DNA from 3 places in the Streptomyces sp. NPDC056480 genome. Region 2 is predicted to be linked to each of the others. Evidence: riboswitches for the same ligand, from Rfam matches in the RefSeq annotation. Region 2 holds a riboswitch; each other region holds the start of a gene.
What was found. A riboswitch is a leader RNA that binds a small molecule or an ion and turns the genes downstream of it on or off. The one in region 2 is predicted to bind cyclic di-AMP.
Positions count from the first base shown of each region.

Region 1: it holds a riboswitch for cyclic di-AMP, as region 2 does, so the genes downstream of both, ACFQ79_RS22945 (peptidoglycan DD-metalloendopeptidase family protein) here and ACFQ79_RS16360 (C40 family peptidase) in region 2, are expected to answer to the same signal.
Region 3: it holds a riboswitch for cyclic di-AMP, as region 2 does, so the genes downstream of both, ACFQ79_RS36715 (transglycosylase SLT domain-containing protein) here and ACFQ79_RS16360 (C40 family peptidase) in region 2, are expected to answer to the same signal.

Region 1 is NZ_JBHTSA010000053.1:30,233-32,487, forward strand. It holds gene ACFQ79_RS22940 (tyrosine-protein phosphatase) at 1-412, opposite strand, end outside; cyclic di-AMP (ydaO/yuaA leader) riboswitch at 773-960, shown strand; gene ACFQ79_RS22945 (peptidoglycan DD-metalloendopeptidase family protein) at 965-1,948, shown strand; gene ACFQ79_RS22950 (SGNH/GDSL hydrolase family protein) at 2,111-2,255, shown strand, end outside.
Region 2 is NZ_JBHTSA010000031.1:27,378-29,632, reverse strand. It holds gene ACFQ79_RS16365 (ATP-binding protein) at 1-407, shown strand, start outside; gene ACFQ79_RS16360 (C40 family peptidase) at 480-956, opposite strand; cyclic di-AMP (ydaO/yuaA leader) riboswitch at 960-1,166, opposite strand; gene ACFQ79_RS16355 (hypothetical protein) at 1,481-1,786, opposite strand; gene ACFQ79_RS16350 (ClpP family protease) at 1,794-2,255, opposite strand, start outside.
Region 3 is NZ_JBHTSA010000154.1:5,176-7,430, forward strand. It holds gene ACFQ79_RS36710 (phosphoribosyltransferase family protein) at 1-152, shown strand, start outside; gene ACFQ79_RS36715 (transglycosylase SLT domain-containing protein) at 146-988, opposite strand; cyclic di-AMP (ydaO/yuaA leader) riboswitch at 994-1,177, opposite strand; gene ACFQ79_RS36720 (hypothetical protein) at 1,516-2,118, shown strand.

The DNA of each region.
Region 1 (2,255 bases), on a different contig from region 2:
CCATCTTCCGGTACGAGTCGGACATTCGGGTCGCGGCCTTGCCGTCGCCCAGGATGTCCCGCAGCTGCTCGATGTCGCCGTCGCGGACCAGCTTCCAGAACTCCTTTCCGTCGGCCGGGTCGTTGAGGGGTATGTTCACGTTCCGTACACCCGGCAGATCGACGTCCGGGCCCTCGACCTTCCGGTCGGCGAGGTTCCGGAAGTCGAAGACGGTGTGCAGGCCGAGCGAGTCGAGGAAGGCGACGTCCTCCTCGGTGGCGTGGGCGAGGTGGCCGCTGCGGTAGAGGCGGCCGGGGTGCACGGCGCGCCCGTCCGTCGTCGGCAGGCCGCCCACGTCCCGGAAGTTGCGGACCTCGGCCAGCTCGGGCTCGTTCGCTTCGATGGGCGGGACCTGCGGCAGCTGCTGCGTCACGGATGCTCCTGAGGGTCGACGTTCGGGTGCCCGACGCGAGATCGGTTCCAGGGGCAATCATCCAGGTGGGGCCGGGCCGGCGCACCCCCCTGGACGGGAATGGGTGATCTGTCCGAATTGGGGCCTTACGTATAACGCGCCCTGTTTGCAGGCGAGATGAGCCGCAGCGCGTGAGCAGGGTCATAGAAGTGACGGATCGTGGCCGACGGGCCGGAGCAATTGCCGTACGGAAAAAGGAAATCGAGGGTCCGTCATCCACGGAGGGTGACCGGAATTCCGGGCGGAAGGACGTACCCGGAAAGCCGGTGGAAATCACTGGCTTGTTCGCGTCGACCCCGCTCGTCTAGCGTCACCGTCAATCCGGTCGGACCGCCGAATCCTGCCACCGTCCGGAATTCCACTCATCCCATGCGTGGCAGGAGCGGGGGACCCAGGAAGTACGCCGGTCCCGCGACACAGGACGGCTCGGGGTGAAGCCGCGTGAGAGCGCGGCCGGACATCTCCAGTCCGAACCCGACAGCTCACCTCGTAGGCGCCGGAGAGGAATTCGCCATGCCCGCGAAGGGTAAGCACCGCCGCATCAAGTCCAACCGCCTCACCCGCGGAATCGCCGCCGCCGGTACGGGAGGTGCCGTCGTCGCCCTTCCGCTCCTCGGTGCCACCGGCGCCCACGCCGCCGAGCAGGCCGCCCCGGCCGCCGCTCCCGGCCAGGCCGTCACCGCCGCCGCCCAGGTGAAGGCCCCCGCCTCCGCCAAGGCCGCGCCCGCCGCCGCGAAGGCCGCGCCGAAGACGTACTCCGTCGTGCGGGGCGACTACCTGTCGAAGATCGCCGCCGAGCACCACCTCACCGGTGGCTGGCAGAAGCTGTACGCGGACAACCGTCAGGTCGTCGGCGAGAACCCCTCGCTCATCCTGCCCGGCATGAAGCTCACCCTCGGCGCCAAGAGCACCGCCAAGGCCGCCGCGCCGAAGAGCTCCGCGCCCAAGGCCGCCGCGCCGAAGAGCGCCGAGAAGAACGGCGACACCTCGCGCGCCTCCCGGAGCAGCGAGCGCTCCGCCGCCCCGGCCAAGAGCGCCCCGGCCGCGAAGGCGGCGCAGTCCTCGGAGTCCTCCGGCGCCGCGACCTCCGCCTCCGGCTGGTTCGCCCCGGTCAGCGGCGGCATGTCCACCCCGTACCGCGCCGCCGGCTCCATGTGGTCCTCCGGCTACCACACCGGTGTCGACTTCATGGCCTCCACCGGCACCACGATCGTCGCGGTCGGCCCCGGCACCGTCTACTCCGCCGGCGACGGCGGCGCGTACGGCAACCAGGTCGTCATCCAGCACGCCGACGGCACCTTCTCGCAGTACGCCCACCTCTCCTCGATCTCCGTCTCCGCCGGCCAGACCGTGAGCGGCGGAGAGCAGATCGGCCTCTCCGGCGCGACCGGCAACGTCACCGGCCCCCACCTGCACTTCGAGATCCGCACCGGGCCGGACTACGGCTCCGACATCGACCCGATCGCCGCGCTGCGCCAGCACGGCGTGAACATCTGACGCACCGTCGCCACCCGAGGCCCGGCACACACGTGCCGGGCCTCCGGCGTGTTCCCGCTCTATTCCGGCTTGGCAAATTCTTTATCGGTGGCATATGTCACCCGGCGTCAACCCCTCCTTACGGTCGCGTAGGTCACATCCGAAGGGGAAGGATGTGCTCCCGTGGCAGACGATTCGAGATCAAGAGACAAGCACGCATTCGGGTCGTACGCGGCGATCGGTGACAGCTTCACCGAGGGCGTCGGAGACCCCGGGCCCGACGGGACCTACGTCGGCTGGGCGGACCGCTTCGCGGTGCTGCTCGCCG
Region 2 (2,255 bases):
TGCCGAGCGAACCCGCCTCGGTCCCCACGGCCCGGCGTTACGTCGCGGACGTCCTCATGAGCTGGGGTCTGGACGACGCCGCGGAGATCGCGGACTCGATCCGGCTGATCGTCTCCGAACTTGCCACCAACGCCGTCCTGCACACCCTCGGACAGTCGCCCACCTTCACGGTCGACGTCCGCCTGGAGCGGGAGGAGCGGCTCCACGTCGGCGTCACCGACAGCCATCCGCGCCGGCCCCGTCGCCTCCCGGCGGCGGTCCAGCAGGACAACGGACGCGGGATGGTCATCATCCGCGTCCTCGCCGCCGAAGCCGGCGGCCGTCTGTCGGTCACGCCGACCGAGGACGGCGGCAAGACGGTCTGGATCACTCTTCCGTGGACCGTGGCCCCCGTGGCCAGCTGTTAGGTCCCGTGCTGTCGGTCAGGGGTACGGCGGCGCCACCGCACCCCTCACGGACGAACCGCTACCGCCGCCTGATCAGCGGACGCGGCCGTAGTAGACCTTCGACGACCAGATCTTGTCGAGCTTCACCCAGGAACCCGTCTTGGGCGAGTGCCAGATCTTGCCGCTGCCGGCGTAGATGCCCACGTGGTAGACCCTCCCGCCGGAGTGGAAGAAGACCAGGTCCCCCTTCTGCCTGGTGGAGGCGGAGATGTGCCGGGTCTTGTTGTACTGCTGCTGCGCGGTGCGGGGCAGCGACTTGCCCGCCTTCTTGTACGCGTAGAGCGTCAGACCGGAGCAGTCGAACCTGGAGGGTCCGGTGCTCCCGTACCGGTACGGAGCTCCCTTCTTGGACGCGGCGACGCTCAGTGCCTTGTTCGCGTGCGTGGTGGCTGCCTGGGCCTCCGTTGCCGCACCGGGTGCGAACAGCGTGCCGCCGACGGCGGCGAGGGTGAGAGCCGAGACGGCTCCGGCCCGGGACAGCAGGGACGGGACGTGCATCTGCGCAGTCATGCGCAACCCTTCGTCAGCCGCCTGCGAAGGATGACCTGTCGGGTTCGGGCTGGCGAAGATGCCCGGCCGCTGACGCGGCTTCACCCCGAGGGACGGCCTCGCTGCCGGAACAGCGCGTACGCCCCGTAAAAATCGGGTCCTCCACTCCTGCCGATCCAATCCTGTCGACCAGACGTCCGGGACAGCGGCAGGACTCGGCGTCCGCCCGGACCGCCCCGCCGCGGTGGCGGGGGCTTGTCGTCGACAGGGATCTTGACCCACACCCAGGTCGAAATCCGAGCTGAAACGGCGATATGTGAGGCTCCTCACGACTGATCCATACGGGTGGACAGGGAGCCTTTGTGATCTTCGGAGGTTTGGCCTACGAGCCCCGCACCAGGGGTGGAACGCCCCATTCCGCCAGATGCGTACACCTGTTGCGCAACTCACCCGGCATATATGTCGACTCGTCGACTACGCCGAACGGGGGAGCGATTCTGCGGTCCGCGTCGGCCGTCCGGACCTCGACACGACACGCGGATATGTCAACTCGCGCGGGTGCGCGGGACGGTGACGCGGTCCGCCCGGCGCTCACCGTCCAACACCCTGAGCGCACGCGCCAAAGTGTCCGCGTGCACCTCGTTCTCGCCCCGCATATGCATGAGCGTCAGGGCCTGGAGGAGTGCTTCCGTCCGTCCCACCAGGGCTTGTGCCGCGCGCAGTGCGCCATAGGTATGCGTTCCCCTGGATGGATTGATCTTGCCCAGCAGGTCGACCACTTCGAGGTAGGCGTCGACGAGTTCGCTCTCGGCGCGGGTCAGGGCGGGCAGCGGCGGCAGCTCGGGAACCACGGCCGGCTCACCCCGCCGTGCCGCCGGCGCCCGCGCGCCGGCTCGTGATCACGTGGTCCACCAGGCCGTACGCGATCGCGGCCGGCGCGTCCAGGACCGTGAGGCGGTCGAGGTCGGCCTCGACGCGCTCCCGGTCCCGCCCCGTGTGCTCGCTGAGCATCCCCGTCATCAGCGCGCGGAGACGGAGCAGTTCGCGGGCGTGGATGTCGAGATCGCTCGGCTGTCCCTGGAGCGGTTCGTCCATGGCGGGCTGACGCAGTGTGATCCGGGCGCCCGGGAGCATCATGCGCTTGCCCGGGGTGCCGGCGGCGAGCAGCACGGCGGCGGTGGAGACGGCCTGGCCCAGACAGGTGGTCTCCACGTCGCAGTGGAGCGAGCGCATCGTGTCGTAGATCGCGGTCATGGCGCTGATCGAGCCGCCGGGGGAGTTGATGTAGAGCGAGATGTCCTGTTCGGGGCCCGCGTGGTC
Region 3 (2,255 bases), on a different contig from region 2:
ACCTCAACCGGCGGGCCGAGTCGCTGCTGCACTGCGAGAGCAGGCTGGAGGTAGTGGGGGGCGCCACGCACCTCTTCGAGGAGCGAGGCGCCCTGGAGGAGGTGGCGGAGCTCGCCACGTCCTGGTTCACCATGCATTTCCAGGGTCAGTAGGCACCGAAGACCCGGCCGATGCTGCCGTATCGGTCGGCCGCGTAGTTACAGGCGGCGGTGATATTGGCGACCGGGTCGTAGGGGTCCATGGATGTGCCGGGCACGTGATAGGCACGAAACGTGGGGTCGATGACCTGGAGGAGCCCCTTCGAAGGGGTGCCAGCGGCCGCATTGGAGTCCCAGTTGTTGATGGCACGGGGGTTGCCGGAGGACTCGCGCATGATGTTGCGATGAATGTCTGCGTAGGTACCGGGGATGCCATGGTGGGCCATGATGTCCAGCGACTCGCGGATCCAGCCGTCGAGGTTGTTCGCGTATTGGGTGGCGGCTACAGGCGCGGTCTTGACCGGAGCGGCGGCCGGGGCGGTGCTCCGGCGTTCGGAGCGGCTCGCACGTTCGGTCGTGGCGCCCTTCTTCGCCTTGGTGGGAGCCGTGGCATTCACGGAACCCGGACGAAGCGTCAGTTCAAGGCCCGGGTGAATAAGCGACGGGTTGTCACCAACGGCCCTCTTGTTGGCGCTATAAAGGACCTTCCAGCCGCCCTGAATTCCCTTCCTTTGGGCGATCAGGGAAAGCGAGTCGTCGGCGACAACCGTGTAGGTGTGCGCGGCAGCCGGAGCTGCCGGTGCCTTGGTGGCGGCCTGCGCGGCGGCCGGAGCAGCGGGGGTGGTGATGACCCTGGCGGCAATTTCCAAGGCTCCGGAAACGGGCGCGGCGCCGGCCCCGGCCGGGGCGGTCAGGGGGAGGGCGAGAGCGGCTCCGCCCGTGCCGAGCAGCGTGAGTCCACGCGAGGTGGGGCGACGGCGGGGGCGGCGGTGCTTACCGTGAGCAGGCATGACGGAATTCCTCTCCGGCGCCTTCGGGGTGAGCTGTCGGGTTCGGACTGGAGATGTCCGGCCGCGCGCACGCGGCTTCACCCCGAGCCGTTCCGGAATCCGGGCCGGCGGTTTCGTGGGTCCCCCGCTCCTGCCGTCGGGTGAAAGGGAGGTATTTCGAGCGGTGGCAGGATTCGGCGATCCGCTCGAATGGAGGTGACCGTAAGCCAGCAGGACGACGAAGGACAAGGGGATCTATGTCCGGCGGGCGATGTAGGGATCACTGAATTCCTGGAATTCAAGATCGCCGGCGCCTGCCGGGCGTCGAACTTCCTTGCCCCGCACGGCTTCCGCGGATTCTGACGGCGGGCTGGCCCCGGGAAAGTGAGTCGCATCACCCGTACCCAGTCTGAATAGCTGCGACAATCCAACTAGTCATGAAATATAGAAAAAGAGGCCTTTCGGGTATGCGGGGATTAAAGTTCATACGTCGCAAAACCGACATTCCTTGTGAAGGATGGAGTCACCCTGACCGAGGAGCCGCCCGGATGTCACCCTTTGTCTCTCTGCTCAACCCCGAGACTCTCGACCGTGAGGCCGCCGCTGTCTACGAGAGCGCCGCCTGGCAGCGGATCGTCACGGACTGGACCGAGCCGCTAGTGCCCCCGCTCGCCGTCGAACGCTGGCGCGACCTGCTCACCGTGCCGGTAGAACGGCTCGTCGCCGACACGCTCGACGCGCTGCCGCCGGCCGCTCCCGCCGAGCGCGGGCTCCCCGGCCGGATCGGAGCCATCCTGCCTGACCGGCTGTATGCCTGGCGCCGCATCGGCCGACCCGAGCTGCGCCCCTCGGTGCACCTTGGCTACGCACGCCTCGTGCTGACGGAGTGGGGCTGGCAGAACGCCCCGTACAAGCTGCGTGATGTGCGCGGGGCGCGGTGTGTCTGCGGTGCGCTCCTCGCCGCGCACCGCCTCGGCTTCGGCAGTGCGACGACGATGAACGAGGCGGCCGCCTGGATTATGGCCGAGCTCCGGTCGAGGGGGTGGCACGAGCTGATCGGGCCTTGGAACCGGGCCCCGGGACGCACGGTTGGCGAGGCGGTGGCGCTCCTCGATGCGACCGTCCACCGCGCGGCGCATGCCGGACGGTGAGAGCCTGACGGCGGGTGCGGGATCATCAGTCGGTGATGCGCGGTGTTCCGCTCTTGGTGCGCCCGGGGGCGCGACCAGGTCCCGTGCGTGTCGGCCAGGATGGCGAAGCGGTACCAGCCGTAGTTGTTGGCGACTGC